Regions from separate parts of the Rhodoferax sp. LB1P47 genome, predicted to be linked through region 1. Evidence: riboswitches for the same ligand, from Rfam matches in the RefSeq annotation. Region 1 holds a riboswitch; the other holds the start of a gene.
The links. Region 1 has a riboswitch for S-adenosylhomocysteine ahead of metH (methionine synthase). Riboswitches for the same ligand answer to the same signal wherever they lie in the genome.

Region 1 (16,746 bases):
GGCCCCAGTCGATGTAGCGGGCCAGCTCGGTCAGGTCGAAGTTCTTGAACACGCGCCGTCCTATGAACTTGGGCACTTTGGGGGTGTAGCCAGTCCAGTCGATCACGGTTTTATTGGCCCGGCATTTGGCCAGCGGCCACAGCGGGGTTTGCTTTTTGTTGGCGTGCTGGTGGCGCACCTTGTCGTAGTCGGCGTTCAACTCCGCTATGAAGTTTGCAGCACCATCCCCAAGCAGGCTCTGCGCAACACCCACACTGCGTGATGCATCGGGCACGTAGACCACCGGGCCGTCGTAGTGGTGCGCAATCTTCACGGCGGTATGCACGCGGCTGGTGGTGGCACCGCCGATCATCAGCGGGATCTTTTGGATGCGGAAGTGGTCGTCCTTTTGCATCTCGGCGGCCACGTACTGCATTTCTTCCAGGCTGGGGGTGATCAGGCCACTCAGGCCCACGATGTCGGCTTTTTCCAGCTTGGCGCGGGCCAGAATCTCGTGGCAGGGCACCATCACGCCCATGTTGATGACCTCGAAGTTGTTGCACTGCAAAACCACGGTGACGATGTTCTTGCCGATGTCGTGCACGTCGCCCTTCACCGTGGCGATGATGATCTTGCCCTTGGTCTTTACGTCGCGCCCGGCGGCTTCGTCCAGGCGCTTTTCTTCTTCGATGTACGGAATCAAATGCGCCACGGCAGACTTCATCACCCGCGCGGACTTGACCACCTGCGGCAGGAACATCTTGCCCTGGCCAAACAGGTCGCCCACGATGTTCATGCCTGCCATCAGCGGGCCTTCGATCACGTGCAGCGGCCGGCCGCCCTTGGCCAAAATGGCCTGGTAGGCCTCTTCGGTATCCGGCACGATGAAGTCGGTGATGCCGTGCACCATCGCGTGGCTCAGGCGCTGCTCTACCGTCACAAAGTGACCCGGCGTGCCGCGCCAGTCCAGGCGTTTGCTTTCGTCTTTGGCACCGCTCTTGGCGGTTTCGGCGATCTCGACCAGGCGCTCACCGGCATCGGGGCGGCGGTTCAGCACTACGTCTTCCACGCGCTCGCGCAGCACCGGCTCCAGGTCGTCGTACACGCCCACCATGCCCGCGTTGACGATGCCCATGTCCATGCCGGCGGAAATAGCGTGGTACAGGAACACGGTGTGGATGGCCTCACGCACCGGGTCGTTGCCCCGGAACGAAAAGCTCACGTTGGAGACGCCGCCAGAAATTTTGGCGCCCGGCAAGTTCGCCTTGATCCAGCGCACCGCCTCGATGAAATCGACCGCGTAGTTGTTGTGCTCTTCGATGCCGGTGGCGATGGCGAAGATGTTCGGGTCGAAGATGATGTCCTCGGGCGGAAAGCCCACCTCGTCTACCAGGATGCGGTAGGCGCGTTCGCAAATTTCGATCTTGCGCTGGTAGGTGTCGGCCTGGCCTTTTTCATCAAACGCCATCACCACGGCGGCTGCGCCGTAGCGGCGGACCAGCGTGGCCTGGTGCTTGAAAGCGTCCACGCCTTCTTTCATGCTGATGGAGTTGACGATGCCCTTGCCCTGGATGCAGCGCAGCCCGGCCTCGATCACCTCCCACTTCGACGAGTCCACCATGATCGGCACACGGGCGATGTCGGGCTCGCTGGCAATCAGGTTCAAAAACCGCACCATCGCCGCCTTGCTGTCCAGCATGGCTTCGTCCATGTTGATGTCGATCACCTGGGCGCCGTTTTCCACCTGCTGGCGGGCGACCGACAGGGCCTGGTCGAACTCGCCGTTCAAGATCATGCGGGCGAAGGCTTTGGAGCCGGTGACGTTGGTGCGCTCGCCGATGTTGACGAAGAGGGTGCCCTGGCCGATGGAGACGGGCTCCAGGCCAGACAACAGCATGGGGGGAACGGAATTTACGACGGCATCAAGCATGCGACTCACCTGTGGATGTGCGGGGGTTCAGGTGAGCGTCGTTAACAACCCAAGCCTGACGGGGACCAGCCCGCTGCAACGCTCCTTGGGAGGCCGCCATTTTAAGGGCCGGGGAAAATTTATAAGAAATAGGCCGCTAGCGCATATAAATCATGCGCATGCAGCTATACATTTAATAGCAACAAACATACCCAAGCGCTCCACATTGCCGCGCTGTGCTACAAGCCTGTTACACCTCACCTGAAACCCGACCATGTTCAAAAGCCTGTTTGACGGTATCAAAACCCAGCTTGCCCGGGCCCCCGAATCGCTGGAACCCCAAGAGCGCATGCGCAGCGTGCAGCATTCGGGTTCGGCCAGCCGGGCGGCCGAGCTGCTGATTGCGCCCACCGCGCTGATGCAGCTCAGTCCCGCCGAGGCGCTGGCCATCGTCAGCTACATGACCCCGCGCCGCATTCCCATGGACACCACCTTCATCCACGAGGGCGACAAAACCGAAACCGGCTACATGCTGCTGCTGTTGGAGGGCGAGGTGACGGTGGAAAACCTCGTCGTCAGCCGCCACCAGCCGGTGACGGTCAGCGTGCTCGGCCCCGGCAGCCTGATTGGCGAAATGGGCCTGATCGACGGCCAGGCCCGGCTGGCATCGTGCACCGCCAGCACCGACGTGACCTGCGCCATCCTGTCCCGCGCCGCGCTGGAAAAGCTCAGCCAGGACGACCCCCAAACCGCCGCCAAGCTACTGCTGGCCGTGTCGATGCGCATCGCCGAGCGCCTGCGCGACACCACAGAAAAGGTCAAGCGCTATAGCCAGCTGGTGCAAGCCATGCAGCAGGAAATCGACCACCTGATGCCCACTTGAGCGGCCTGCTTCAGGCCGCCTGCGTCGCGGAAATGGGCAACCCAAACACCCGGTCGAACACCCAGCTGAACACAAAGGTGTAGACCAAAAAGAACAGCAGCAGCCCCAGGTCCATCCACAGGGCATGCAGCCAGGTGGTGCCAAACCACCAGGCCATCAGCGGCACAAAAAATACCGTCAGGCCGCCCTCAAACCCAATGGCATGGGCCACCCGGCGCGCCACGCTGCGGCCACGTACGGTTTGGCGGGCTTCCCAGCGCTCGAACAGGGTGTTGAACACCAGGTTCCAGACGATGGCAATCGCCGACGTGGCCACCGCCACGATGCCCGCATCCTGCATGCCGTTGCCCGACATGCCCGCCAGCCCCAGCGTGGCCGCCACGATGGCGAACGCTTCGTACAGGGCGACGTAGACGACTCTTCTTCGGATGCCTTGCATTTTTATAAGAAAACAGCCTCTAGCGTAGGTAGCACCTGCGCAAACAGCTATTCATTTTGATGATTTACAAGACTTCCCAGCGGCCACTGCGTTGCGAGGCAAACAGCGCGTCGATGATCCGCATGTTCTGGATCGCGTCTTCCACGCCGTACTGCAACGTGGCCTCGCCCCGGATCGCCAGTGAGAACGCATCACCTTCCAGGCTGTACTGGTCGCAAGGCGCAAAGGTCTCCACCGTGGCGCTGGCACCGCCCAGCTGCTTGCCGCTGTCGATAAAGATACGGGTGGCCTCACCCTGCGGCGCGTTGAACGGAATCTCGATCTCCACCCGCTGCTGTGTACCTACCACCTGCACGCGCTGGTAGGGCGTGGACTGGGTGGACACGGTGAAGTTCAGCTGGCGCCCGCCGCCAAAGTCCAGCAGCGCGCTGAACGTGCGGTCTACGTTGAACGTGGGGTCGATGTCGGCCAGCGCCATCACGCGCAGCGGCTCGGCACCAAACAAAAAGCGCCCGGCCACGATGGGGTAGCAGCCAATGTCGAACAGCGCGCCGCCGCCCTTGGCCGCATCGTTGCGGATGTTGTCCGGGTTGCGGTTGAAGTACGAGAACCAGGCCTGCACCGAGCAGCGCTCGCCCAAAGCGCCGCTCTGCACCAGCTCCCGGGTGCGCAGCCACTGCGGGTGAAAGCGCACCATGAAGGCTTCCATGATGTGGACCTGGCCGGCCACTTCGCGCAGCTGCGCCGCCTCATCGGCGTTCAAAGCCATCGGCTTTTCGCACAGCACATGCTTGCCCGCGCGGGCGGCCGCCAGGGTCATGGGCACATGCAAGTCGTTGGGCAGGGGGTTGTAAATGGCCTCGATATTCGGGTCGGCCAGCAGCTCTGCGTAGGAGCCGTAGGCGGTGGGGATGCCCAGCGTGTCAGCCGCAGCACGCGCCGAAGGCAGCGAACGCGAGGCAATCGCCTGCACCTCGCACCACTGGCTGCGCATCAGCGCCGGGGTGACCTTTTCCATACCGATCTTGGCGGTGCTCAACACGCCCCAGCGTACTTTTTGCATATCAGGCTGCCTCTTGTTCGTTGGTTTCATCTTGGTAGAAGTACGCCCGCCGCACCCGCCCCGGCAGCGGCTTCACCGCGTCGTGGATGGCCGCAATGTGCTCCGGTGTGGTGCCGCAGCAGCCGCCGACGATGTTGACCAGCCCCTCGGCGGCAAACTCGCGCACCAGGGCCGAGGTGACGTCCGGGGTTTCGTCAAAACCGGTGTCGCTCATCGGGTTGGGCAGGCCCGCGTTGGGGTAGCAGCTGATGAAGGTGTCCGGGGCCACGCGGTGCAGCTCCTGGATGTAGGGGCGCATCAGCGCCGCACCCAGGGCGCAGTTCAGGCCGATGGCCAGCGGCTGGGCGTGGCGCACGCTGTGCCAGAAGGCGGTGACGGTCTGGCCGCTGAGGATGCGGCCCGAGGCATCGGTCACCGTGCCGCTGATGATCAGCGGCAGGCGCTGCCCTGAGTCGGCAAAGTATTCCTCCACCGCAAACAGCGCAGCCTTAGCGTTCAGGGTGTCAAAAATCGTTTCCACCAAAATCACGTCGCTACCGCCTTCGACCAGCGCCTGGGTCTGCTCGTAATAGGCTTTGCGCAGCTGCTCAAACGTGACGTTGCGTGCGCCAGGGTCGTTCACATCGGGGCTGATGCTGGCGGTTTTGGGCGTGGGGCCGAGTGCACCGCAGACGAAGCGGGGTTTGTCGGGCGTACTGTATTTGTCGCAGGCGGCGCGGGCGATGCGGGCGGACTGCAAATTCATCTCGATGGCCAGGTCGGCCATGTCGTAGTCCTCCTGGGCCACGGTGGTCGCGCCGAAGGTGTTGGTCTCGATCAGGTCGGCCCCGGCGGCCAGGTAGCCCTCGTGGATATCGCGGATCACGTCCGGGCGCGTCAGGCTGAGCAGCTCGTTGTTGCCCTTCACGTCCTTGTGGAAGTCTTTAAAGCGCTCGCCCCGGTACTGCGCCTCGCTGAGCTTGAAGCGCTGGATCATGGTGCCCATCGCGCCGTCGAGGATGGCGATGCGTTGCGCCAGGATGGCGGGGAGTTGCTGGGCGCGGGTGTAGGTAGGCGTTTTCATGAGAGTCGATTGTAGGAAACCTGACCGTGCGGGATTCACACCTCCAGCAACGGCCCCAAAGTCCGCAGCCGCACCGCATCGCGCAGCGGCGGCTGGCCGAACATGCGGGCGTATTCGCGGCTGAACTGGGACGGGCTCTCGTAACCCACGGCAAAGCCAATACTGGCCGCGTCGGCTTGGCCCGCCAGCAGCAGGCGGCGGGCTTCTTGCAGGCGGATCTGCTTTTGGTATTGCAGCGGGCTCATGGCGGTCACCGCCTTGAAATGGCGGTAAAAGGTAGAGGCCGTCATGTGCACCTGCTGCGCCACCGCCTCAATCCGCAGCGGCTCGGCGAAATGGCTGCGGATCCAGCCAATGGCGCGGCTGATATGCGCCAGGTGGCTGTGGGCCAAGGCGATCTGGCGCAGCATGGGCGCCTGCGCGCCGGTCAGCAGGCGGTACAAAATTTCGCGCTCAATCAGCGGGGCCAGCATGGGGATGTGGGCCGGGGTGTCCAGCAGCCGCAGCAAGCGCAGGGCGGCATCCAGCAGGTCGGGCGTGACCGGGCTGACGGCCAGGCCGGGCGATGGGGCTCCGGTGGGCTGGCTCGGCAAAGCCAGCAGCATCTCGGCCAGCACGGCCGGGTCCAGCGCCAGCGACAGGGCCAGATACGGCGCATCCGGGTGGGCCTGCACCACCGCGCCAGTCACGGGCAAGTCCACCGACACCACCAGGTACTGCCCGGCGTAGTAGTCCACCACGGTGTCGCCCAGCAGCGTGCGCTTGGCACCTTGCGCCACGATGCACAGCATGGGCTGGTAGACCACGCCCACGGGCAGGGTGGGGCTGTCGGCACGCACCAGCGAGACGCGCGGAATCGCGGTGGTGGTGCGGGTTTGCACGCAGTGTTGTGCAATCAAGGCGCACAGGTATTGCAGGGAGTTGGTGGGCGTGGCGGACAGCATGCGAGGATTATGCAAGAGCAACCCAGCATCAGGCTACCGGTGCAGAGGCCCGCGCGGGGATAGTCAAAGCCTTTACTACCCGGAGCTTTCCATGACTTTCCACCCCCAAACCTGGTTTATCACCGGCGCAGCACGCGGCATCGGCGCGCACACCGTGCAAGCCGCCTTGGCCGCAGGCCACCACGTGGTCGCCACGGCGCGCAACCACCGCAGCATCCCCACCGCCCACGACCGCCTGCTGGCGCTAGACCTGGACGTGGCCAACGCAGCCCAGGCCCAAGCCGCCGTGCAGGGCGCCGTGGCCCGCTTTGGCCGCATCGACGTGCTGGTCAACAACGCGGGCTACGGCCAGTTGGGCCTGTTTGAAGAAAACACGGCAGCGGACGCGCAAACGCAGTTCGCCACCAATGTGTTTGGCCTGTTCCACGTGACGCGGGCGGTGCTGCCGGTGATGCGCCAGCAGCGGGCGGGCCGGGTGTTCAACCTGTCGTCCATCGGCGGGATGCGGGGGGCCCAGGGTGCATCGCTGTACTGCGCTACCAAGTTCGCGGTGGAAGGCTTTTCGGAGTCGCTGGCCGAAGAGATTGCACCGTTTGGCATCCACTTGACGATCGTCGAGCCGGGCTATTTCCGCACCGATTTCCTGGACAACCAGTCGGTGCGCTACGGCGGCCAACCCATCGCCGACTACGCCGCCACATCGGCCCAGATTGCCGCCGCCTACGCGGCCCGCAACCACCAGCAGGCCGGCGACCCGGCGCGGCTGGCCGCCGTGCTGCTGCAACTGGCCGCCCACCCCGCGCCGCCGCTGCGCTTTGCGGCGGGGAGCGATGCGGTGGCAGTGATTGGGGCGAAGATTGAGGCGCTGCGGGCGGAGTTGGCGGCTTGGCAGGGGGTGTCGGTGACGACGGATGGGGGGTTTTGAGTTGCACGTCTAATAAGCCTCTAGCGCATATTCCACCAGCGCAAGCAGCTATTTATAGCAGAGCAAAGAATGGCCATCGCGCACGCCGCCAGGGCGGTGCGCTGGTGCCGATGCCTACAGGCGACGGGCGACGGCAAGTCACGGTGCTACCCAATTCCACTATCGCGCCACATTACTTGTCGCAATAAATTTATCGAGACACTTTAAATGTCGCGATACTAGGGTTTTCATGCCACAAAGCCAGGCCTATGCCCCGCGTCACCCCTCCCGCCGAGTTGGACCAACTGGTCGCGCTGATCGCCGAGCACCCTCGCGGCATCGGGATTGATGCCCTTGGGCAGGCCTTGGGCCACCGTTGGCTGCGCCGTAGCCTGCAGCGCCGATTGGCCCTATTGGTTGCGCAAGAGCGACTGCAGAAGCTGGGCGAGGCGCGTGCCGTGCGCTACATCTGCGCCCCGCGCAGCAGCGGCATGTCCAAAGACGTTGCGGCCAAGGACCAAACCGCCCCCGAGGTCTACGTGCCGACCTCATTCGCCGGGCAGGAAATCAAGGCCCATGTGCGCCAACCCCGCCTACTGCGCCAGCCTATTGGCTACCAGCAGGCGTTTCTGGAGCAGTACCACCCTAACCACACGGCGTATCTGCCGCAAGGCTTGCGGGACCAGCTGCACGCATTGGGCCGTTCGCCGGCAGACCAGACACCGGCGGGCACGTTTGCACGCGACATCCTCAACCGCTTGTTGATCGACCTGTCTTGGGCATCGTCGCAGCTGGAGGGCAATACCTACAGCCGTCTGGATACCGAGCGCCTGATCGAGTTTGGCCAAGCTGCCGAGGGCAAGGGGGCACTGGAAACCCAGATGATCCTGAACCACAAGCAGGCTATTGAATACCTGGTGCGCGACCCCGACCACGCCCGCCTAACACCCAGCACCATCATCGCCTTGCACGCCCTGTTGTCCGACGGTTTGATGGCCGACCCTAGCGCCTGTGGCCGCATCCGCACCAGGGCGGTGGAAATCGGTGGCAGCGTGTACTTGCCCGTAGCCTTGCCGCAGCGCCTGGAAGAACTGTTCGGCATCGTCATCAGCACGGCAGCGGAGATACGCGACCCTTTCGAGCAAGCCTTCTTTTTGATGGTGCATTTGCCCTACCTGCAGCCGTTTGAAGATGTCAACAAACGCGTTTCACGGCTCGCGGCGAATATCCCGTTCATCCGCCACAACCTGTGCCCTTTGTCCTTCATCGACGTACCGCAATCCGCGTATGTGGATGCCATGCTGGGCGTGTACGAACTGAACCGCATCGACTTGCTGCGCGACGTTTTTATCTGGGCCTACGAGCGCTCATGCCAGCAATACGTTGCCGTGCAGCAAAACCTGGTGCCACCGGACATATTTCGTCTGCGCCATCGGCAGACTTTGGGCGCGGTGGTCGCGGCCATAGTGCGCAGTGGTGAAGCCGCCACGGCCGCCACCGTCCACGCCAGAACACCCACAACCGTGGCAGACAGCGACACGGCGCATTTCACCACCTTGGTTCTGGACGAATTCAAAGCCCTGCACCCGGGGAATGCGGTGCGGTTCGGCATCGGGCCATTGGAATTCGCCGCCTGGAGAGATCTGCATGCGCTGGGCGGCTAGCCGACGCGGTCACCATAGCCCAGCCACAAGCCCCGCACTGGGTTATATATAAAAATAGCCTCTAGCGCATGTTCTACCTGCGCCAGTGGCTATGAATAGCAGAGCATCGCTATGCTTGTTTGCGATTGACGAGGTGCATTGCGTCAACCAGCGGGTGCCTGCACCATCCCCGAGTGCAAACACGGCTTGTAGGCAATTCGGAGAGATCAAAAAATTTTGATGGATTTTGAAATACTTCTGCCGCGCAGACTATTAAGTCAGATTCAGATAGGAGCGAAGAGTGCTCTCCAGATCATCTTGCAACCCTTCAGGGGAGACAATCTGAACGTTTGGAATCCAATAACGGACTATCGGAAAAACCTGGTTCACATGACCCACCTTGGCTGACAAAATGAGACTGCCATCGGCCAGTTCTCGTTCAATTTTTTGATTAGCCACCAGCTTTCGACGTTTGAAATAGCCTGCTGCTGCTTTGTTGACCCGCAACACAATTTCTATAGAAGTGTCGCTGACCCAGACTCCGTCTTCCGCCATTAATTGGGCGTCCACCGCTGGGTTATGGACGAATACAGAAGCGTTGAGCGCCAGCCGTTCCATTTTCGAGAATGAAAACGTCTTCAATTTATCGCGGTGCTTGGCTGCGAGATACCAAACCCCTTTATTGTTGATGAGCTTGTACGGCTCAACCGCATAGCATTTCAAGCCCTCTGCGACTTGGTATTCAAACTCCACCGTCCGATGTGCCACGATGGCCTGTTCCAACAGCTTGAAGCCATGCTCTTTCCCCCGCAAGTCTTCGTAGTGATGCCCCTTCACCAAAAACCCAGATTGCACGCGAGTGCCAAGCCGTTCACGCAAGAAGTCCTCGGACAGCACGGGAAACAGTCCCTTGACGCCGACCAAGCCAGCAAAATGCTCCACATCCTTCAGATTCAGCCTACCTAAATAGGCCGGTTTGAGCCGATATGTGCCATGTAATTGTTCTATCGGCAGGTAACTAAAACGCTCGTGGAGGTCGCGCTGAATGGTCCGAACATTGACGTTGAACTCTTGCGCAAGCGCCTTGGGTTCCAAGGATTCACCCTGGTTCAGCTTCGTAAGCATCATCGCCAAGCGACGTCCCAGCGTGTCATGTTTGGCAGCAGGCATAGAAAACGTTGGTTCGCGGGTCTGAAGTGGGCCTACTTTAGGAAAAGGCTTATTTCAGTGACGTCATATTGTCTGGGGCCGCGTCCGGGGTCTTCTTCCAACCCAATGCCTGCTTTGCTGAGTCGGCCAGGTTCGATGCCGCATCACCGGTTGTCCGGTACGCGCCTCTCAACGCCAACGAAGTCGTATCCGCCACTGCTTCCGCAGCCGCACTGGTCTTGTCCATGGCCACCTTCACCGCAGAGGAAGTATTGCCAATGACTGTCGCCGCAGTGTCCCCCGCGATTTTGGTGAGCTCGCCCGCCTTTTCGGCGGCGACAGTGACGTAGTCCGACATTTTTCCGGTCACGTCATACAGCGTTTTTCCAAATCGGCCCGCATATTCGCGGACGAGTGCCTTGAATTCCGCCAAGCTCTGCGAACTCATGAGCTCCTTGGTTTTAGAAATCAAAAACTGGACGACCGATTTGATGAGCTCGACGCCGATCTCCAGGCCGCGCGTGATGCTGTCAAGAATCGCGTCTTTCTGGGCTGCTCCTAACGCATTCCATCCGTAATAGATGGCGCCGACTGCCGCGCAGGTCATCGCAACTGGATTCGTGAAAGTGGCCGCCGTACCGAGCGTCACAACGGCGGAAAGGGTATTTCCCAGCAAATGTTGACCCAGCGCGATGACGATAACGGAGCTCATGTACCCGATACCGAAGCCCATCTTGGCACCGTCCATGACTTTTCCCGTCTGCGAGATCATCTCGTTGTCGGAGGCCTTCAATGTCCCGATATGCCCATCAAAGAATGCATTGATGGGGCCGGTTGCCCCATAGATACCGTAGATGACCTTCGTCATACCCTTGAGTGCGGCACTACCAGCCATCCCTGTTGCAAGTCCAAGCAGCATATTTCTCCAATTTCTAAATTTTTGAATCTTCGACCATTGATTGGCCACATACGGATACCGCGAATCCGCCAAAGGACGTGCTTTTGAAACGGATCACTGTAAACCATCCACCCCATCTGCCGGTAGGTGCAAATTGCAGAAAGACCGGCATCCCTTTCAATATTGCAGGTGCCTTCTGTATTGCCGTCGAATTCAATTTTTCACACATTTTTTCCAGATGAGAACGATGAGCAACACGGCCACGACGAAAATTGCAAGCTTGAAAGCTGCGACCAGAATGCTGAGCGAAGCCGAATACGCGCCAAATTTCACCAAGGCCGAGGCTAGACCAAATACCGTGAGTGCGATCCAAAACATAGTCCGTTCCTGTTTCATAAGTTAATGACGAAGCGGAGTATTGAGGGCGACAACGACAGGGTGTGTCGTTTTTTTCTTAACGCAGTATTTATTAACTCGCGGCAGCGATTGAATTGCCTTTTTTGAGACCGCCCTTGCGCCGCAGCTTGAGGTCGCGCGTTGACCTCATGTGCAAAGCAGCAGTCCAAAACAACGGGCCCCTATAGCCCGGCTGCAACGCCCACCAGCCCGGGCACAATAGCCCCCTACCACCAGCCCTGCGTTGGTTTACACGTCAAATAGGCCTCTAGCGCATATAGCACCTGCGCAAGCAGCTACAAATTACAGAGCACCCAATTGTCCTCGTCCCCCCTCGAAATCCTGCGTAAAACCTTTGGCTACGAGCAGTTTCGTGGTCCGCAACAGGCCATCGTCGAGCATGTGGTGGCCGGGGGCGATGCGCTGGTGCTGATGCCGACCGGCGGCGGCAAGTCGCTGTGTTACCAGATTCCGGCGATTGCGCGGCAGATGAACGGGCAGGGCATCACCATCGTGATCTCGCCGCTGATTGCGCTGATGCACGACCAGGTGGGGGCGCTGCATGAGGCGGGGGTGAAGGCCGCGTTCCTCAATTCCACGCTGAGTTTTGCCGAGGCGCTGGACGTGGAGCGCCGCCTGATGCGGGGCGAGATCACCATGCTCTACGCCGCGCCCGAGCGCATCAATACGCCGCGCTTTCTGGACCAGCTGGACGAGCTGCTGGCGCGCGGCCAGCTGAGCCTGTTTGCGATTGACGAGGTGCATTGCGTGAGCCAGTGGGGCCACGACTTCCGGCCCGAATACCGGGCGCTGACGGTGCTGCACCAGCGCTATGCCAGCGTGCCGCGCATTGCGCTCACCGCCACGGCCGACGCGCTGACCCGGGCCGACATCGTGGAGCGGCTGCAACTGGAAGAGGCCCAGCACTTCGTCAGCAGCTTTGACCGGCCCAACATCCGCTACACCATCGTCGAGAAGAAAGAGGCCACCCAGCAGCTGCTGCGCTTCATCCAGCGCGAGCACGCCGGGGCCGACTTCCAAGACGCCGGGGTGGTGTACTGCCAGTCGCGCAAGCGGGTGGAAGAAGTGGCCCAGACGCTGTGCGAAAACGGCATCAACGCCCTGCCGTACCACGCCGGGCTGGACACCAAACTGCGCCAAACCCACCAGGACCGCTTTCTGCGCGAAGAGGGCATCGTGATGGTGGCCACCATCGCCTTTGGCATGGGCATCGACAAACCCGACGTGCGCTTTGTGGCGCACCTGGACATGCCTAAAAACATCGAGGGCTACTACCAGGAAACCGGCCGTGGCGGGCGCGACGGCCTGCCCGCTGCCGCGTGGATGGTCTACGGCCTGCAAGACGTGGTCAACCAGCGCCGCATGATCGACGAGAGCCCGGCCAGCGAAGAATTCAAGCAGGTGATGCGCGGCAAGCTGGATGCGCTGCTGGGCCTGGCCGAGGCGACCGATTGCCGCCGGGTGCGGCTGCTGGCGTACTTCGGTGAAAAGTCCGCCCCCTGCGGTAACTGCGACAACTGTTTAGAGCCGCCGCAGGTGTGGGATGGCACCGAGGCGGCGCGCAAGCTGCTGTCCACCGTGTACCGCATCGGGCAGATGAGCGGCATCGGCTTTGGCGCGGGCCACATCATGGACATCCTGCGCGGTAAAACCACCGACAAGGTGAACCAGTTCAACCACAGCACCCTCAGCACCTTTGGCCTGGGCGCGGAGTACAGCGAAGTGCAGTTGCGCGGCGTGCTGCGCCAGCTGATCGCCATTGGCGCGGTGGCGGTGGACGCGGCGGCCTACAACACGCTGTGCCTCACCGAAGGCTCGCGCGCGGTGCTTAAGGGCGAGGTGCCGCTGATGCTGCGGGCCTCGGTATCCGGCCCGGCGCAGGGCAAACCCCGGCGAGAGAAATCCAGCGCCAAGTCCGCTGCCAAATCGGCCGTGGTGGCCTCCCTGGACGACACCGCCCAAACCCGCTTCACCGCCCTGAAAGCCTGGCGCGCCGAAGTCGCCCGCGAGCACAACCTGCCCGCCTACGTGATCTTCCACGACGCCACCCTGGCCGCGATTGCCGCCATCCAACCGCGCAGCCTGGGCGACCTGGAGGGCGTGAGCGGCATCGGTGCCAAAAAGCTGGAAGCCTATGGGGAAGAAGTGCTGCGGGTGTGCGTGGGCGCTACTTAAATCGTAGCTGCTAGCGCAGGTGATATATGCGCCAGAGGCCAATTTGGCATATAAAAATCAAGGTGCGTCTTCGGCATGCACCTTGGCAAAGGTCAAGATCACCTCACGGATCAGCTTGCGCTGCGGGGCCGGTAGCTGCAAAAACGCATCAAAGGTTTCGCGCTCCAGGTGGCCCGCACCGCGCCACTGGCCAGCGGGGCCAGCGCCCGCGACCCCGTGGGCTGGCTGACGCCCTGGGCGGCTTGCAGCTCGGCTGCCGACACCACGCTGCCGTACTGGCGCAGCGTTTGCAGGATTTGGGGGGTGAGCGATGCCATAAAAGCATCTATGATTGAATAGATAAATTATTCAATATTCTTAATTAATTCAATAACTTAACTTATTTATTGAATAGATACTTTTAGCAAAATCATCTACGTCGGCGCGCCCGCATGGCCAGCTGCCAGGCGCGCTTGATGGCCGGGGTCAGCCACAGGGTCTGCATGGTGGCATAGGCGATGGCGGCGAAGCCTGCGCCCATCAGCGGCAGGCCGACCAGCAGCGGCCAGCCCATAGCCTGCGCCCAAGCCAGCATGCCTTGCATCCAGTCGGCGCCCATGCTGGGCAGCGGCGGCAAGGTATAGGTGCCGGGCAGCACCCACTGCCCAAGCTGGAAAGCCAGCACGTACAGCGGCACGATAGTGAGCGGGTTGGTGTAGCAGGTGGCCAGCGCGCCCGCAATCGCGTTGCCGCGCAGCCAGGCGCACAGCACAAAGGTAGCAGGCACCTGTAGCGGCCCGGGGATCAGGCCGCAAAACATCCCAATGGCGACACCCAGGGCCAGCGGACGGCGGTTGAAGTCGAACACGTCGTGCCGGTCCAGCCAGGGCTTGGCCCGCTCTAGCATGGGGCCGTGCAGGTGGGCCAGCACCTTGGGCTCCAGTCCGCGTAGCCAGTGGCGTAGTCTTTGGGAGTAGCTGAGCATCAGTGTGCGGGGGGTCCAGGTTTGCGTGAGGTGACCAGCGAGGCCACGATGGAGGCCGCAATCAGCGCTGCCGTGACCAGCAAGGCATAGCCAATCGGAATTTTGACCAGGTCAATCAGCAGCATTTTGCCGCCAATGAAGACCAGCACCAGCGCCAGGCCGTAGGCCAGCAGGTGGAAGCGGTCCGCCAGGTCAGCCAGCAAAAAGTACAGCGCGCGCAGGCCCAGAATGGCAAAAATGTTGGCGGTGAGCACGATGAACGGGTCGCTGGTAATGGCGAAGATAGCCGGGATGCTGTCTACGGCAAAGATCAGGTCGGTAGTGCCAATCAATACCAGCACCACGAACATCGGGGTGTAGTGCTTTACGCCGTTGACCAGCGTGGTCAGTTTTTCGCCATCGAACTGGGGGGCGATCTTCATGCGGCCACGCAGAAAGCGCAGCACCGGGTTGTGGGCAATATCGGGCTCCTTGCCCGCTGCCAGCCACATCTTGGCACCGGTAAACACCAGGAACGCGCCGAACACATACAGCAGCCAGTGGAAGGTGGCCAGCAACCAGGCACCGGCCAGGATCAGGATGGCCCGCAGCACGATGGCGCCGATGATGCCGGTGATCAGCGCCCGCTTCTGGTACTGGGGAGGCACGCCAAAGTAGCTGAAGATCATCAGGAATACAAAGATGTTGTCCACCGACAGGCTCTTCTCCACCAGGTAGCCGGTGATGAACTGCATCGACACGGTGTTGGCCACCACTCGCCCCTGGTCAAAGTCCAGGTAAGCCCATAGCAGGGCCACGAACACAAAGGCCAGCGAGAACCACAGCAGGCTCCAACCGGCAGCCTCTTTCATGGTGACCTGGTGCGCGCCCTGGCGCTCCATCACCCACAAATCGATACCGATGGCTACCACCACAAAGACGGCAAAGCCGACCCACATCCACCAGGTTCCGATGGTTTCCATACGCTGGTCCTCCGCTGCGTTGACGCAAAAATGTTTAAGAGCTGGTGCCTAGGTCCGTGCGGGCCATTGCCAGGCGCTTGAGGGGCTGGGCATGCTGCGGGCGAGACTGCTGCAGATGTTTGACCACGCGGCTGACGGCGCGGCGAATGGCTGCTTGCAGCGCGGCAACCCAGTCGCTCGCCGTGGTTTTGACCACGATGCTGCCACGGTTGCGCAGGTGCAGTTGCACCTGGCATTGCTTGTCCACACCGCCGCGCGGGCCGTTGGCATCGCGAAAGCTGACCCGCACGGTGTCGATGAGCCAGGCCATACGGCGCAAGGCAAAACGCAGCCGCTGGTCGCTGTCTGCGCTGAGTTGTTGGGTGTCTACGCCTTGGGTTTCCACAATGATGTGCATGTTGGCTCCTGGATGGGTATAGATAAGCGGTCGTTCAGACCAAGGGTGTGTTGCCTTCCGATAAAGGATCGGCGAACAAGCGAAATTCTAAAAACCCAACCGTTCGTAAAAAACATTCTTAAACCATAAAGACACTTCGTAATTTACGATGTATTTTTCCCTAGGCCTGGCGGAAATTAAGAAGCCAAAATGGCTGCTTGCGCTACAGCTATAAGCGCAAGCAGCTATGCTTTTTATCAAGCAGACAAAGCAAGATACCCCGTGCGGATCAGATCCCCTGCCCGCCCGACACCTCGATGCGCTGCGCGTTGACCCAGCGGTTGTCTTCGCCCAGCAGGCTGGCAACCATGGGGCCAATGTCGTCGGGCAGGCCCACGCGGCCCAGGGCGGTGATCTGGGCGATGTGCTGGTTGATGGCCGGGGTGTCACGCACCGCGCCGCCGCCAAAGTCGGTTTCGATCGCGCCAGGGGCCACGGTGTTGACGGCAATGCCGCGTGCGCCCAGCTCTTTGGCCAGGTAGTTGGTAAGCACCTCTACCGCGCCCTTCATGGCGGCGTAGGCGGCGTAGCCGGGGTAGTTCAGGCGCGTCAGCCCGCTAGAGAAGTTGACGATGCGCCCGCCATCGGCCAGCAGCGGCAGCAGGGTTTGCGTCAGGAAGAACACTCCCTTGAGGTGCACGTTGACCAGGCTGTCGAACTGCGCTTCGGTGGTGCTGGCGAAGGGCGCAAATTCGCCGTGGCCCGCGTTGTTGACCAGGTGGTCGAACGTGTCGCGCTGCCAGGTGGTGTGCAAGGCGGTGCGCAACTGATCGGCAAAGGCGGCGAAGGTGCCGACCACGCCGGTGTCGAGCTGCAAAGCCACCGCCTTGCGGCCCAGCGCCTGGACTTCGGCGACGACGGCCTGTGCCTCGGCACTGCGGCTGTGGTAGGTGACGATGACATCGCCACCGCGCCGCG
Region 2 (15,491 bases), on a different contig from region 1:
TTGCGGTTTTCGACCGTTCCCGTACCGCCGCGATCAGTCGCGCAATGGGGATCTGACCCCACCCAACCCCAAACGCCGCCCAATCTCCAGCACCGCCGCGCTTTGGTTCATGGTGTAGAAATGCAGGCTGGGCGCGCCACCGGCTACCAGGCGTTCGCACAGGTCGGTCACCACATCCAGGCCGAAGGCTTTGATGCTGGCGGTGTCGTCGCCGAAGCCTTGCAGGCGCAGGCGGATCCAGCGGGGGATTTCGGCGCCGCAGGCATCGCTGAAGCGCATGAGCTGCGACGAGCTGCCAATCGGCATGATGCCGGGCACGACCGGGATGGTCACGCCTAACTTGCGGGCATCGTCCACCAGCCGGAAGTAGGCGTCGGCGTTGTAGAAGTACTGCGTCATGGCCGAATCGGCACCGGCGTGTACTTTGATGGCGAAGGCGTTCAGGTCCGCATCGGCGGATTTGGCCTGGGGATGCACCTCGGGGTAGCAGGCCACCTCGATCTTGAACGCCTCGCCCGTCTCGGCGCGGATGAATGCCACCAGGTCGCTGGCGTAGTGGAACTCGCCGCCCGCGCCGTAGCCACTGGGCAGGTCGCCGCGCAGTGCCACCAAACGCTTCACGCCCATACTTTGCAAAGTGGCCAATTGCGCCCGCACGGTGGCTTTGGTGGCACCGATGCACGAGAAGTGGCTGGCGGCTGGCACGCCCTCGGCTAGGATCTCGGCCACGGTGGCAAAGGTGCCCTCTTGCGTGGAACCACCGGCGCCAAAGGTGACCGAGCAAAACTCGGGCTTCAACACATACAAGGCTTGGCGCACGGTGCGCAGCTTGGCCGCACCTTCATCGGTCTTAGGCGGGAAAAACTCCAAACTCAGGGGAATTGGGGATGTCATAGGAGGCTAGATTCAAATGATTACCGGTCGATTTCGCACGCACGGGCTCTGCGTGGGATATCGCGGAACCGGCTTTGCCGGACCGCAGATATCGCCCCCTGCAAGGGGGTTGGCGAAGACACGAAGTGCGTAGCCTGGGGGTTAGCCAAGTTTCTTTGCGTAAATGAAGAATTCACGGTTGCCGTCGCCGCCCTCGATGGCGCTGTCAAACCAGTCCAGCACCTCCAGGCCCTCATCCAGGCAGCACTGGCGCAGGCGGGCTTCGACGATGGCGTACATCTCGGGCTCGCGCACGATGCCGCCCTTGCCGACCTGGCCGGGTTGCAGCTCGAACTGGGGCTTGACCAGCATCAGCAGCAACGCATCCAGCGGCAGCAGCGGCACCAGCGCGGGCAGGATCAGCGTCAGCGAAATAAAAGAAACATCGCCCGTGATCAGGTCGAACTCGGGCGTGGTGTCCACGTCGCCCAACCCGGCTTTACGGCGGTTGCGCTTGGGGACGATCACGGCATCGGCATCGGGCTCCACACCTTCCGCAAAGGGGCGGGCGTTGACTTTGCCGCTGGCCTGGGCGGTGTGGGCTTCGATCTCGGCATCGTCTGCGTCGCCACTGTCGTCGTAGTCGGTGACTTCGCCGCCGCCGCGCATCCAGCTGTAGGGGGCCTCGGGCTCCGGGTCGCCCACAGCGGGCGGCTCCCAGTGCTCGGACAGCACTATTTCACACGCCTCTTGCAGGGAGCCAGGGGTGAGCGAGCGGGCGTTCATGCCCTCCACGCACAGCACCCGGGGATCCACGCGCAGCTTGGGGTGGAGCTGGGCATGGCCCACGTCCACACCCGTCACCTGGGCGGCACCGGCTTGCAGCAGGCAGTCGGTGAAGCCCCCGGTGCTTTGGCCTACGTCCAGCACGAACAGGTCGGTTACATCCAGCCCCGTGTGCTTGAGCGCGGCCTCCAGCTTGAGTCCGCCACGCGAGACGTAGCGTGCCTCGGCATCGTTGAGCAGCTCAAGAGGCGCATCCTCGGGGATGTCGTCCTTGTTCTTGGCCACATCACGCCATTTGATGCCGTCAAACCAGCGCATCCCCCCGGTGATCAGGCGCACGGCCTGGGAGCGGGATGCGGCCATGCCGCGTTCTACAAGTAATTGGTCAGCGCGCATAAATTTTTGGCTCTCCCCCAGGCTTGCCCATTGCATGTGGCCGCCAACCCCCTACCGGGGGCGAACCCTATGGTCTGGCAAAGCCAGTCCCATGGGTTCCTGGAATGGAGAGCGCTGCTTTCTTTCAGTAGTTATTGCTATTAGTAACGGTAAGCGTCGGCTTTGTACGGACCGGCTTTGCTCACGCCGATGTACGCCGCTTGCTCGTCGGTCAGTTCGGTCAGCATCGCGCCGACCTTCTTCAGGTGCAGGCGGGCGACTTTTTCGTCCAGGTGCTTGGGCAGCACATAGACCTTGCCGTTTTCGTACGCGTCGGTGCGGGTGAACAGCTCGATCTGGGCGATGGTCTGGTTGGCGAAGCTGGCCGACATCACGAAGCTAGGGTGGCCGGTGCCGCAACCCAGGTTCACCAAACGGCCCTTGGCCAGCAGGATGATCTTTTTACCGCTGGGGAAGGTGATGTGGTCCACCTGGGGCTTGATCTCTTCCCACTCGTACTGCTCGATCGCCGCGACTTCGATTTCGTTGTCGAAATGGCCGATGTTGCAGACGATGGCCTGGTCCTTCATGCGCAGCATGTGGTCGTGGGTGATGACGCTCTTGTTACCGGTAGTGGTGACGAAGATGTCGGCGTGTTCGCAGGCGTAGTCCATCGTGACCACGCGGTAGCCTTCCATGGCGGCTTGCAGGGCGTTGATCGGGTCGATCTCGGTCACCCAGACTTGGGCCGACAGGGCACGCAGCGCCTGGGCCGAGCCCTTGCCCACGTCGCCGTAACCGGCCACGCAAGCCACTTTGCCCGCAATCATCACGTCGGTGGCGCGCTTGATGCCGTCCACCAGGGATTCACGGCAGCCGTACAGGTTGTCGAACTTGCTCTTGGTGACCGAATCGTTGACGTTGATGGCGCGGAACAGCAGCGTGCCCTTGGCCGACATTTCGTTCAGGCGGTGCACGCCGGTAGTGGTTTCTTCGGTCACGCCGATGATTTCAGCGGCCTTGCGGGCGTACCAGGTGGGGTCCACGGCCAGCTTGGCTTTAATCGCCGCGTACAGCAGGGTTTCTTCTTCGCTGGTGGGGTTGGCGATCAGCGAAGCGTCTTGTGCGGCACGCTGGCCCAGGTGCATCAGCAGCGTGGCATCGCCGCCGTCGTCCAGAATCATGTTCGGGCCTTCGCCGGGCGTGCCCTTGGCGCCGAAGTCAAAGATGGCGTGGGTGTAGTCCCAGTAGTCTTTCAGCGACTCGCCCTTGACGGCGAACACGGGGGTTCCGGCAGCAGCGATGGCGGCGGCGGCGTGGTCTTGGGTGGAGAAAATGTTGCACGAAGCCCAGCGCACGGTGGCGCCCAGGGCTTGCAGGGTTTCGATCAGCACGGCGGTCTGGATCGTCATGTGCAGGGAACCGGTGATGCGCGCACCCTTCAGGGGTTGAGCGGCAGCGAATTCTTCGCGGATGGCCATCAGGCCGGGCATTTCGGTTTCGGCAATGCGGATTTCGCGCTGGCCCCAGGCGGCCAATGTCAGGTCGGCAATGGCTTGGTCGGCGGTACGGATGGGTTGGGTCATGGGTGGCTCCAATAGAGGTTGTACAGCCACTGCGCAGCAAGATGGAAAACTCGAACTCACCCTGCTGGCAGTGGGTGAGCGCCGTTATCAAAGGATACGGGTTCCGAGCCTCACACTTTGGGTAGCCAAAGGTTGCAGCGCTCCTCGGAAGTTGCCGATTATACGGATGCTGGCCATCCTGCCCACTCCCCCACTGAATGCCCACAACACCAAGGATCGGTGCACTGTGTATTTTAATTTTTTAGTCTTTTAAGCCTCTAGCGCATATGGAATAAGCGATATAAGCTACAAAAAATATAGCAATTAAGCCACATCGAACACCTGTGGAGCGTCTTCTCACGGCAGGACAAACTGCTGAAGAAAAGCCCCGATTTCCTGCCGCGTGGCTTGCAATGCTTTGGGGGCCGCGATGCTGCCCAAACCCTGCGCCGCCAAAGCGTCTGGCGACAGGCCGGGGGCATAAAAGTTGAGCAGCCATTTCAGATCGCTGAAGTCCAGATGCCCGGCATCTTGCAGCGTGACGCTGCGGCTGGGCCCCGTAGCAAGCCGCAGCACGGTGGCAATGGTCGAGTCCCCTGTGTGGTTGGAGGCCAGCAAGAACCCCAATGGTTTTGGCCACAGGCCCGCAGTGCCACCGTAGACAGTGCCGTCGATATCCAAGCCTGCCTTTGCGCGGGCATCCAACCGTGCCGTCTGGACCGCCGCCGCGCCGCCGATGGAATGCCCCACCAGCCCGATACGTGCAAGATCCAGGTGGCCCCCCAGCACGCCGGTGTTGCGCCCCTGCAACCAGTCGAGCACATAGCGCTGGTCCGCGACCAGCGTGGCCACCGTGTCATCCAGAAATTCCTGCATTTGCTGTCCGGCGGCAGGTCCAGCCAGGGCCAGCACCGACTGCCCGTTGGCCATAGATGTAGCCCCCGAGACGTAGGGGTGGTCTATGGCCACCACCACCATGCCACGGCTGGCCAGGTCTTCCAGAAGGGTTGAATAGCCTTCAACGACCATGCCATATCCGGGCGAAAAAATGACCACCGGGTAGACGCTGCCCGGTGGCAGTGGAGACCCCGATGTGGCGTTGGTCAGCACGTCGGGCGCGGTGGAGGCGATGCCCAGTTGCGCTCTTACCAATGGGGCGATGGCGGGCTCCCAATAGTCGGCGCGCACGCCACCAGCGGCGGCTGTGGGGTACCACACCTTGATGCCCAGTTCACGCCGGTCGTTGGCATCGGGCGTGTGTGTTTCCGCACGGGCTGCATCCAGCAACCGGAACCCGATCTTGCCCACGCATTGGCCGCCGGTGGGTGCGGGTAACACCAGGGCATGGGACGCACCGGGGGGCAGCTGGCATCGCTGGGCATAGCTGTGTGGCTCCACCGTGCTGGCGGTGTCTGCGGAGCCGCCGCCGCATCCTCCCAGGCTGAGCAAAGCGGCGCAGCAGGCGACCAAGGTGGGCAGGTTGATGGGAAAATATGGCATAGCGGTGTGGATTCAGCAAAGTGGGGTTGTGAAGACAGTTCCAGCGGAACCAACGCATTCTTGAACCGCCCACCTTTGGCTTAGCCAAAGCCGCATCGGCCCATCTTTGGCTGGCCTTTAGCTGGGTCGCCGACAATCCACCGCATGCACGTATTGCTGATCGAAGACGACCTGGACTTGGGCCCCGCCTTACAGAAATCGCTGAAGCTGGAAGGCATCAGCAGCGAATGGCGCAGGCGCGCCGATGACGCACCCCGCACGCTGGAGGATGAGGGGTTCGACTGCGTCTTGCTGGACCTGTGCCTGCCCGACGGGTCCGGCCTGGACATCCTGACCCGGTGGCGCCGCCAATCGGTACAAGTGCCCGTCATCATCATCACCGCCCGCGATGCCCTGCCAGACCGCCTGGCCGGGCTCGACAGTGGGGCGGACGACTTCGTCGTGAAACCCTTTGCCCCGGAAGAATTGGCGTCTCGCATCCGCGCCGTCCTGCGGCGCTGTGCCAAGCAAGCCAGCGATATCTGGGTGGTGGGCGATCTGGAGATAGAGCCCCGCAGCCACTGTGCGCGGCTGCGCGGCGAAGCCCTGGCATTGTCGCCACGCGAATTTCAGTTGCTGCTGGAGCTGGCGCGCGAGCCCCACGCGGTGGTGGTAAAGGGCACGCTGGCCCGCCGCCTGGAGCCCCTGGGGGAGCCGCTGGACTTCAGCCTGATCGAGGTGCACGTCTCCAACCTGCGGCGCAAAGTCGGTGCCGAGCGCATCAAGACTGTGCGCGGCATCGGCTACATGCTGGTGCCGTGAAAGCACTGTTGAAACCCACGCTGGTCCGCCGCATTGTGGTGGCGCTGTTGCTCGCGTTCGCGCTAGCGTGGTGCGCAGTGGCCAGCTACGTCTACCTGGATTTTCGCAACAACTTGCGGACCAACCCGGGTTTGCTACAGGCGGGCCGCAGCCTGCTGCATGCACTGGCCAACATCCAACGCGACGACCTCGCAGCCAACGCGGTGCAGGTCACGGCCCAACAGTTCAACCTGGCGCGAAGACAAGGCAGCACGCTGCCAGGAGACTTGTTGTTTCAATTGCGCTCAGCGCAGGGGCAAGAGCTTTTCGCATCGCCGGGCATCGCGGGCAAGACCTTGCACGGCATGCCCGACCAGGTGGTGGACACCACCTTGAACGGCCAGGCGTACGGCCTGTTTGCCGGTCAATCCGGCCGCTGGCAGGTGTGGATGGCCGAACCGCAGGTCGGCACGCCGTGGGTGCTGCGGTGGATATTCGACGCACTGGCACTGCCGTTTCTGGTGGCTTTTCCCTTTGTGCTGGTCCCCGTGTGGATCGCGGCCACACGGGGCCTGCGGCCCTTGCGCATGCTGGGCCAGTCGATAGAGCAGCGCGTAGCCGGGGATCTGTCCCCGCTGGGTGTCACACCGCAGTACGCCGAACTAAAACCTTTGGTAACGGCGTTGGAAGCCATGCTTGGGCAACTGCGGGGCACAGTGGCCCGCGAACGCGCATTTGTGCACGACGCGGCGCATGAGCTGCGAACGCCGCTGGCCGTGATCAGCACCCAGGCCCATGTGATGTCTCGGACCACCGATCTGCGGGAGCGCGAAGAGGCCGCCCTGCATTTGCAACAGGCCGTGGCGCGCGGCTCGCACCTGGTGCAGCAACTACTGGAACTGGCAACGCTGGACGCAGCGACGAACGCGCCGACGCAGTCTGTCGATGTGGCCGACCTGACCCGCCAACACCTGGCACAAGCCCTGCGCCCTACGGCAGACCCGGGCGTGGAGCTCGTCCTGGACGCGCCTGACAGCCTGACGCTGCCCCTCCCCGTCGCCCTGTACGAATCCGTGCTGCGCAATCTGCTGGACAACGCGGTGAAGTACGCGGGCAGCGCGGGCGAGATCACCCTCACCCTGGCTTGGCGCAACGGCGCGCTGCACCTGGGCGTGGCCGACAACGGCCCCGGCATTCCGGCACACGAGCATGCGCGCGTGTTCGAGCGCTTCTACCGAGGTACGGGCGCGGCGGTGTCGGCATCCGGCACAGGCTTGGGCCTAGCCATCGTCCGCCAGGCGTGCCGGCGCATGGGCGGCGACATCGCACTGCACAACCGCAGCGGCGGCGGCTGCGTGTTTGTGGCGACCCTACCGTTAGCCGCCCCGGCAGGTTAAAACCGTAATGCGGGTAGGTCGATGCCAAGAGTGCATCGCACCAGGCCGCCCCGCTACCTCCATCACCCCTTGGCCACCACGTGCTGTTGCCCGCCCTGCCCCGCCTGCGGCGTGAAGTGCAGCAGCACGCCGCCCTCCATCGGCTCGGCACGGATGCCCGCAGGCAACCCGGCCACGGCAGGCACGCCGTGCAGCCGCAATTGCGCCACCACGCCCCGGCCGTCAATTTGCACCCGCCAGCCACTGGCCGATGCGGTGACTGCCACGCTGAGAGCGGTGGCCCCACTGGCATCGGGAATGCGGGCGGTGGCGGTGTGGCCCGCGTCCAGTGCGTACAGGTGCAGGTGCACGCCGTCGGCAAAGTCGTAGTCGGGCCGCTGGTCGTTTGCGCCCAGTGCCAGCAAGGTGTTGGGCCGCACGTACACCGGCAGGCCCATGAAGCCGTGCTGCTCGCGCCGCCAGCCGCCGCCCTGTATTTCTTCGCCGGTGAACAGGTGCGTCCAGCGCCCGGCGGGCAGGTAAAAATCTACCGCGCCCGAGGCATCCAGCACCGGGGCCACCAGCAGGTGCTCGCCCAGCATGTACTGGCGGTCCAGACCGTGGGTGCCCAGGTCGTCGGCAAACTCCAGCAGCATGGCGCGCATCACCGGCGTGCCCTGGTCGCGGGCCTGCACCGCAGCCAGCCACAGGGTGGGCATCAGGCGGCACTTCCATTGGGTAAAAAAGCGCAGTACGTCTACCGCCTCGTCGTCATAGGCCCACGGCACGCGGTACGACTTGCTGCCGTGCAGGCGGCTGTGGCTGGACAACAGGCCGAACGCACACCAGCGCTTGTAGACATCCGCCGGGCCGGTGTTCTCAAAGCCGCCGATGTCGTGGCTCCAGAAGCCAAAGCCGGACAGCCCCAGCGACAGGCCACCGCGCAGGCTCTCGGCCATCGATTCGTAGCTGGCGCTGCAATCGCCCCCCCAGTGCACCGGAAACTGCTGGCCGCCCGCCGTGGCCGAGCGGGCAAACAGCACTGCATCCTCTGCGCCGCGCTCTTCTTGCAGCACCTGGTAGACCACCTGGTTGTACAGCTGGGTGTAGTAGTTGTGCATGCCCTCGGGGTCGGCTCCGTCGTGGTAGACCACATCGGTGGGGATGCGCTCGCCGAAATCGGTTTTGAAGCAATCCACCCCCATGCGCAACAGGCCGCGCAGGTGACCGGCGTACCAGGCGCAGGCCTCGGGGTTGGTGAAATCCACCAGACCCTGGCCGGGTTGCCAGCGGTCCCACTGCCACACGCTGCCATTGGCGCGTTGCAGCAAAAAGCCCCGCGCCATGCCCTCGGCAAACAGCGGCGAGGGCTGGGCGATGTAGGGGTTGATCCAGAGGCAAATCTTCAGCCCCTGGGCTTTGAGCCGCGCCAGCATACCCACCGGGTCGGGAAAGGTTTCCGGGTTCCAGGCAAAGTCGCACCAGTGGAAAGCCTTCATCCAGAAGCAGTCGAAATGGAACACGTGCAGCGGAATCTGCCGCTCGCGCATGCCCGCCACAAAGTGGTTGACGGTGGCCTCGTCGTAGTCGGTGGTGAAAGAGGTGGTGAGCCACAGGCCAAACGACCAGGCGGGCGGCAGCGCCGGGCGGCCGGTGAGCTGGGTGTAGCGGTCCAACACCTGCTTCGGACTGGGGCCGTCGATCACAAAGTACTCCAGTGCCTCGCCGCCCACGCTGAACTGCACCTTGGCGACCTTCTCGGAGCCAACCTCGAACGACACCTTCTTGGGCGTATTCACAAACACCCCGTAGCCGCGCGAGCTGAGGTAGAACGGCACGTTTTTGTAGGCTTGCTCGGAGCTGGTGCCGCCGTCCTGGTTCCAGATGTCCACCACCTGGCCGTTGCGCACAAACGGGGTGAAGCGCTCGCCCAGACCGTAGATGTTTTCGCCCACACCCAGGTCCAACCGTTCAAACATATGGGTCTGGCCACTGGCCTCCTCCAGCACATGGCCGCCGGCCCGCAGGCCGCTGCCGGTGAGGCGCTTGTCGCAGTGCATAAAGTCCAGCTGCCAGTCGCCCCTGCGCGGTATGCGCAGTTGCAGGCTGCCGCTGGTGAGCGTGACCGCCTCGCCCCCCAGGTCAATCAGCGGGGCAAAGTCTGCCTGCGCAAACAGCTCGAACGCCGGGCGGGCCTCTGCCTGGCCCTCAAAGTGCGCCATGCGCACACCCACCACCCCTTCGCGCGGCGAGAAGATGCGGATGGTGAACAAGGCCACGTCCAGCTGCGCGGCCCGCCCGCCCACATCCTTGGGCGCAGCGTGGATAAGCAGCGTGTGGCCCACCTGCTGCACGGCATGCACATACACCGGGTACATCACTTGCAGACCCTTGCGGATCAGCCAATTTCCATCATTTATTTTCATGGGCAGAACTTAAAGAGCGACCTCGGAGCCAAAGTTAAAAACGTGAACATGTTCGGGCGCAATGCCCAAAGTGACGGCATCGCCTTCGCGAAGGCCCACCGTACCGGCCTGCGCCAGGGTCAGCGGGCTACCGCACAGCTCCAGCCCTACAAAGCTTTGGCTGCCGGTGGTTTCCACGGCGGTCACCACGGCAGGTAGCGGCTGCACACCAGCGTTCAGCCGCAGATGCTCGGGCCGCCAACCCAGCCACACCCGCAAGCCCGCCTCACGCGGTCGGCCCAGGGCGATATGCAGGTTTTTATCTGCGGCCAATACGGCATGCGCGCCGTCTGAGCCTACGGTAGCTTCTATAAAATTCATAGCAGGCGAGCCTATGAAACCGGCCACAAACTTGTTCGCCGGTGTGTCGTACAGCGCCAGCGGTGCGCCCACCTGCTCGATCCGCCCGGCGCGCATCACCACCACCTCGTCAGCCATCGTCATGGCCTCGATCTGGTCGTGCGTCACGTAGACCGAGGTGGCACCCAGGCGGCGGTGCAGCTTGCGGATTTCGCCGCGCATATGGACCCGCAGGGCGGCATCCAGATTGGACAAGGGTTCGTCAAACAAAAACACCTTGGGCCGCCGCACGATGGCCCGGCCCATCGCCACGCGCTGGCGCTGACCGCCCGACAGTTCACGCGGAAAGCGCGCCAGCAGCGGCTGCAAGCCCAGGGTCTTGGCCACGCCGTCAATCGCCTGCTGAACCACCTCTTGCGCGGCCTTTTTCAGGCGCAGCGAATAGCCCATGTTGCGGGCCACGTCCATGTGCGGGTACAGCGCATACGACTGGAACACCATCGCCACATCGCGCTCGCGCGGCGGTTTGTCGTTGACCACCACGCCGTCGATGCACAGGCTGCCGGTGGTGATGGATTCCAGCCCGGCGATGGTCCGCAGCAGGGTGGATTTGCCGCAGCCGGACGGCCCCACCAGGGCCACGAAACGGCCCGGGGCGATGGCCAGGCTGATGTCTTGCAGCACCGGTGTGCTGCCAAAGGTTTTGCCCAGATGCTGGATGTCGATGGCGTTCATAACGGTGTTCTTATTTGAGTGCGCCCGCCGTCATGCCGCTGACGATGCGCCGCTGCAACAGCATGAAGACGATGAGGATGGGCGTGGTGTAGATGGCGGCATAGGTCATGATGCCGACCCAGTCGGTCTTGGTGTCGCCCACAAAAGCGGCCAAGGCCACGGTGGTGGTTTGGTATTGGTCGTCCAAAATCAGCGAGCGCGAGAACACATACTCGCCCAGCGTCTGCAAGAACACCAAAATGCCGGTCACCAGCACGTTATTGCGCGCCAGCGGCAGCACTACCTGCACAAAAGCCTGGCGCGGCGTAGCCCCATCCACCAGGGCGGCCTCGCGCAATTCACGCGGTATCTGCACAAAGGCCGAGCGCATCAGCACCATGTAGAACGGCAGGGTCTTGCTGATCTGCGCCAGCACCACCGCCGTGCGCGGATAGCCCAGCAAACCGATCTCCTGGAACACGGTGAACAAAGGCGTCACCATCAGCGCGGGCGGCAGCGCTTGCAATAGCAGCACTGCGAACAGCGCCGCCTCGATGAACCGGCTGCGGGCCTGGGCCAGCGCGTAGGCGGCTCCGGTGCCGACCAGCACCGTGACCAGCGTGACGCCGCTGGCAATCACCAGCGAATTCCACAGGTTGCGGCCCATTGCGTAGTCATGGAACACTCGGCCGATATTGGACACCGGGTGCTCCGGCCAGAACGTGGGCGGCAGGCGAAACAGCTCGGGGTTGCTCTTGAATGCGGTGATGAACATCCAGTACAGCGGAAACAGATAAAGCAAGGTCAGCGTCAACGCCACCCCGCACAGAATTTTGGGCCGCAGGTTTTTCACAGCACGCGCTCCTGCCGGGTGGCCCGCACATAGACCACGGCGGTGGCCACCACCAGCAGCAGCATCAACGAGGCCACGGCACTGCCCGGCCCCACCTCAAAGGTCTGGAACGACATCTGCCACGACCAGTGCTGCGCCACCTGCGAGGCATTGGCCGGGCCGCCCTGGGTGAGCGCGGCCACCAGGTCAAACTGTTGCAGGGTCATGATCACGCCCAGCGCCAGCACCGCCCCCAGCGTGGGCTGCATCATCGGCAGGGTCATACCAGTGAAGCGCTGCCAGGCCCCAGCGCCGTCCAGCTCGGCGGCCTCAAACACATCGCGCGGAATCTGCGCCAGCCCGGCGGACAGCAGCAGCATATTGAACGGCACGCCCAGCCAGACATTGGTGATGACAATGGCGGCCAGCGCGTAGTGCGCGTCCGACAACCAGTAGATCGCCTCGTGCACCAGGCCCAAGCTGCGCAGCACATGGTTGAGCACGCCGAAGTCGCCCGCATACAGCAGCTTCCAAATCACACCGGCCACCAGCCCCGGCATGATCCAGCCCGCCAAAAACAGGCCACGCATTACCGTGGCCCCGAAGAATTCTTGCTGAAACAGCAGCGCCAAGCCAAAGCCCAGCGTGATCTGGAACAGCAGCGACGCGGCGATGAACACCAGCGTATGCACCAGCACGCCCCAGGCCTCGGGCCGCTGGAACACATCCACGTAATTGGCAAAACCCACCCAGGGCCGCTGCCACCAGGACAGGTCACTCAGCGCATCCACCTGCTGGAACGACAGCAGCAGGTTGTAGACCAGCGGCACCCCGGCAAACACCAGCAGGTAGCCCAGGCCCAGCCACAAGAGCACGCGCTCAAAGTAGCCGCCATCAATAAGGGAACGGGAAGTCATAAAGAAAAGAGATTCAAACAGGCAGCCCTAGGCGCTCCGGGGGACGAAATACCCACCGCGCCGTCATACCCGCGCAGGCGGGTATCCAGTACGGCCGCTACTGGATTCCCGCCTGCGCGGGAGTGACGGTTGGGCGGTTTTGTGGACCAATGCCCTTAAGGTTTGTTGACCTTGGCGACCGTGGCCGCCGCTGCGGTCATGGCCGCTTGCGGCTCGGCCTGGTGGGTCAGCACCTGCTGCATGGCGCCTGAAATGGCTTTGGAGATTTGTGGCCATTCGGGGTTGGGGCCCCGGGCGCGGGCGAACTTCATCTGCTCCACAAAGGCGGCGTAAGCGGCCGGCCATTTCGGGTCGGGCGACACCGCGTCCTTGGTGGCGGGCAGGATGCCGAAGTCGTTCCAGTTGCGGCCTTGCTGGGAATAGACATACTCTAAAAAGCGGAAGGCCAGCTTGGGATTGGCGGCGGTTTTGGGGATCACATAGCTTTGCTCGCCCAGAGCCGAGGCGCGGCTGCCGCCCTCTTTTTCAGACGGCAGCAGGGCCACGTGCCATTTGAACTTGGCGCTCTTGTCGATGCCCGGAATCTCCCACGGGCCCGAGATCACCATCGCCGCGTTGCCGTTGACAAAGGTGGCGGTGGAATCCGACTGTCCCCGGTTCAGCGTGTCGCGCGAGGCCAGCTTTTCGTCCAACAACTTTTGCCAGAAGGTGACAGCGCGCACTGCACCGGGCGAACCCAGGGTGGTCCAATCCGCCCCCGTTGCCTGGATGTAGGGCAGAAACTGGAAGGTGCCCTCCTCGTTGCCCTTGGCCGAAAACGCCAGGCCGTAGATGTTTTTATCCGGGTTGTTCAGCTTCTTGGCCGCCTGGTAGAGCTGCTCCCAGCTTTGCGGGTCTTTGTCGATCCCGGCGGCACGGAACATGTCGTCGTTGATGTACAGCGCAATTGTGTTGGCACCGCGTGGCATGCCCACCAGCTTGCCGCCCCAGCTGGAGTTGTGCAGCGGGCCGGGCAGGATGTTGTCCTTTTTGATGACCTTGGACTGGGCCACCAGCGCGTCCAGCTCGTACAGCGCCTTCTTGGCGGCAAAGAAGGCCACGTTGGGGTTATCGATGGGCATGATGTCCGGGCCGGTGCCGGAGCGGATGGCGCGCAAAGCCTCGTCGTTCACATCGGAGAACGCCACCCGGCGCACCTCCACCCGCACATCCGGGTTCTTGGCCTCGAACTCCTTCACCATGATTTCGGTGTAGTTATCCTGCTCGCCAAAACTCCATACCTTGAGCGTCTCGGCCGCAAATGCCGGGGCCGATGCCAGTGCCGCAGCGGCAGCCACCGTGCCCAGCCAGTGAAGGTGTGTCCGTCGATCCATGTTGTGTCTCCTTGTTGGTAAGCGTGCCCTCACGCGCCTGGCACCCAGGTCCAGGCCCGTGACAAGGGGCGAAAGTTGGTGGCTCGCGGAGGTAGCACACCAAAGTGCGTCATTGTTTGTCAGTCAAACTAACTAAGTCAATACACAAAACGCCCGAGGAAACCCTTACCCACACCCCGCCAAAGAACCTCTACAAAAATTTATACAAAACAAGGCTCTGGCGCACGTTCCATCTGCGCATAATGCTATATTATTTATAGCAACTCAAGCGCCATAACCGTCGCCTCGCCGCCGCCAATGCACAGCGTGGCCACGCCCCGGCGCAGGCCCTGGGCCTGCAGCGCGTACAGCAAGGTCACCAGAATCCGCGCCCCGCTGGCCCCAATCGGGTGGCCCAGCGCGCAGGCCCCGCCGTGCACATTGACGCGGCTGTGCGGCAGGCCCAACTCGGCCATCAGCACCATCGGCACCACAGCAAAGGCCTCGTTGATTTCCCACAGGTCCACCTCGGCCACACCCCAGCCGACCTTGGCCAGCAGCTTTTGCACGGCCCCCAGCGGCGCGGTGGCAAACCAGCCGGGTGCCTGGGCAAACGTGGCGTGGCCGGCGATGCGGGCCAAGGGTTGCACGCCCATCTGCACGGCGGTGGAAGCGCGGGCCAGCACCAGCGCGGCGGCCCCGTCGCTGATGGACGCGCTGCTGGCGGCGGTGATGGTGCCGTCCGCCTTGAACGCAGGTTTGAGTGTGGGGATTTTGTCCGGCCGGATCTTGCCGGGGGCTTCGTCGGTGGCCACCGCAACCCCTTTCACTAGCACCGGCGTGGTCTCCGCCGCAAACGCGCCCGAGGCCACCGCCGCCTGCGCCCGCTGCACGCTGGCGGTGGCAAACGCGTCCTGCACCGCCCGGGTAAAGCCGTATTGGGCCGCGCAGTCTTCGCCAAAGCTGCCCATGGAGCGGCCCGCCTCGTAGGCATCTTCCAACCCGTCGAGCAGCATGTGGTCCAGCACCTGCCCGTGGCCGATGCGGATGCCGCTGCGCCCCCGGGGCAGCAGGTGCGGCGCGTTGGTCATGCTCTCCATCCCCCCCGCCACCACCAGGTCATGGCTGCCCGCCACCAGCATGTCGTGCGCCAACATGGTGGCGAACATGCCCGAACCGCACATCTTGGACAGCGTGACCGCCCCCGTGCCCTGCCCCAACCCGCCCTTGAACCCCGCCTGCCGCGCCGGCGCCTGCCCCTGCCCGGCCATCAGGCAGCAGCCCAACACCAGCTGGTCGATGCGCGCCGGGTCCACCCCCGCGCGCGCCACCGCCGCCCGGATGGCCGCCCCGCCCAAGTCGTGCGCCGCCAGGGATGCGAACGCCCCCTGGAACGCACCCATGGGGGTGCGGGAGGCGGCGAGGATGACGATGGGGTCGGTGGTGGGCATGGTGGCGGTCCTTTGGGGTCACTGTACGCCTGCGGGGGCTGTGGCGAATTGCTATTTAATCAATAGCACTTTGCACAGGAAGAATATGCGCTGGAGGCTGATTTGGTGATTTTTATAAACACTTGTCTCGCAGGTGCGGGTAGAACCAGCGCTTTGTAAAAACCCTACGGGGTGGGGGTTGGGGGGGTTGCATTGCAGGGCATGG

Region 2: another riboswitch for S-adenosylhomocysteine. It lies ahead of ahcY (adenosylhomocysteinase); the one in region 1 lies ahead of metH (methionine synthase).

Annotation. Positions count from the first base shown of each region.
Region 1 covers NZ_JBWMAU010000009.1:53,043-69,788, forward strand. The annotation lists gene metH (methionine synthase) at 1-1,909, opposite strand, end outside; S-adenosyl-L-homocysteine riboswitch at 1,936-2,000, opposite strand; gene AC0969_RS11785 (cyclic nucleotide-binding domain-containing protein) at 2,163-2,771, shown strand; gene AC0969_RS11790 (PACE efflux transporter) at 2,782-3,210, opposite strand; gene AC0969_RS11795 (Gfo/Idh/MocA family protein) at 3,275-4,273, opposite strand; gene AC0969_RS11800 (homocysteine S-methyltransferase family protein) at 4,275-5,336, opposite strand; gene AC0969_RS11805 (AraC family transcriptional regulator) at 5,372-6,280, opposite strand; gene AC0969_RS11810 (SDR family NAD(P)-dependent oxidoreductase) at 6,372-7,205, shown strand; gene AC0969_RS11815 (Fic family protein) at 7,454-8,848, shown strand; gene AC0969_RS11820 (helix-turn-helix transcriptional regulator) at 9,101-9,997, opposite strand; gene AC0969_RS11825 (hypothetical protein) at 10,047-10,895, opposite strand; gene AC0969_RS11830 (hypothetical protein) at 11,088-11,252, opposite strand; gene recQ (DNA helicase RecQ) at 11,589-13,466, shown strand; gene AC0969_RS11840 (hypothetical protein) at 13,577-13,783, opposite strand; gene AC0969_RS11845 (DUF2062 domain-containing protein) at 13,876-14,430, opposite strand; gene AC0969_RS11850 (TerC family protein) at 14,430-15,392, opposite strand; gene AC0969_RS11855 (HPF/RaiA family ribosome-associated protein) at 15,427-15,789, opposite strand; gene AC0969_RS11860 (SDR family oxidoreductase) at 16,058-16,746, opposite strand, start outside.
Region 2 covers NZ_JBWMAU010000030.1:218-15,708, forward strand. The annotation lists gene metF (methylenetetrahydrofolate reductase [NAD(P)H]) at 34-894, opposite strand; gene AC0969_RS19350 (TlyA family RNA methyltransferase) at 1,036-2,055, opposite strand; gene ahcY (adenosylhomocysteinase) at 2,196-3,620, opposite strand; S-adenosyl-L-homocysteine riboswitch at 3,690-3,772, opposite strand; gene AC0969_RS19360 (alpha/beta hydrolase family protein) at 3,957-5,099, opposite strand; gene AC0969_RS19365 (response regulator) at 5,244-5,900, shown strand; gene AC0969_RS19370 (sensor histidine kinase) at 5,897-7,276, shown strand; gene yicI (alpha-xylosidase) at 7,339-9,681, opposite strand; gene AC0969_RS19380 (ABC transporter ATP-binding protein) at 9,691-10,755, opposite strand; gene AC0969_RS19385 (carbohydrate ABC transporter permease) at 10,766-11,587, opposite strand; gene AC0969_RS19390 (carbohydrate ABC transporter permease) at 11,584-12,483, opposite strand; gene AC0969_RS19395 (ABC transporter substrate-binding protein) at 12,639-13,856, opposite strand; gene AC0969_RS19400 (acetyl-CoA C-acyltransferase) at 14,111-15,286, opposite strand.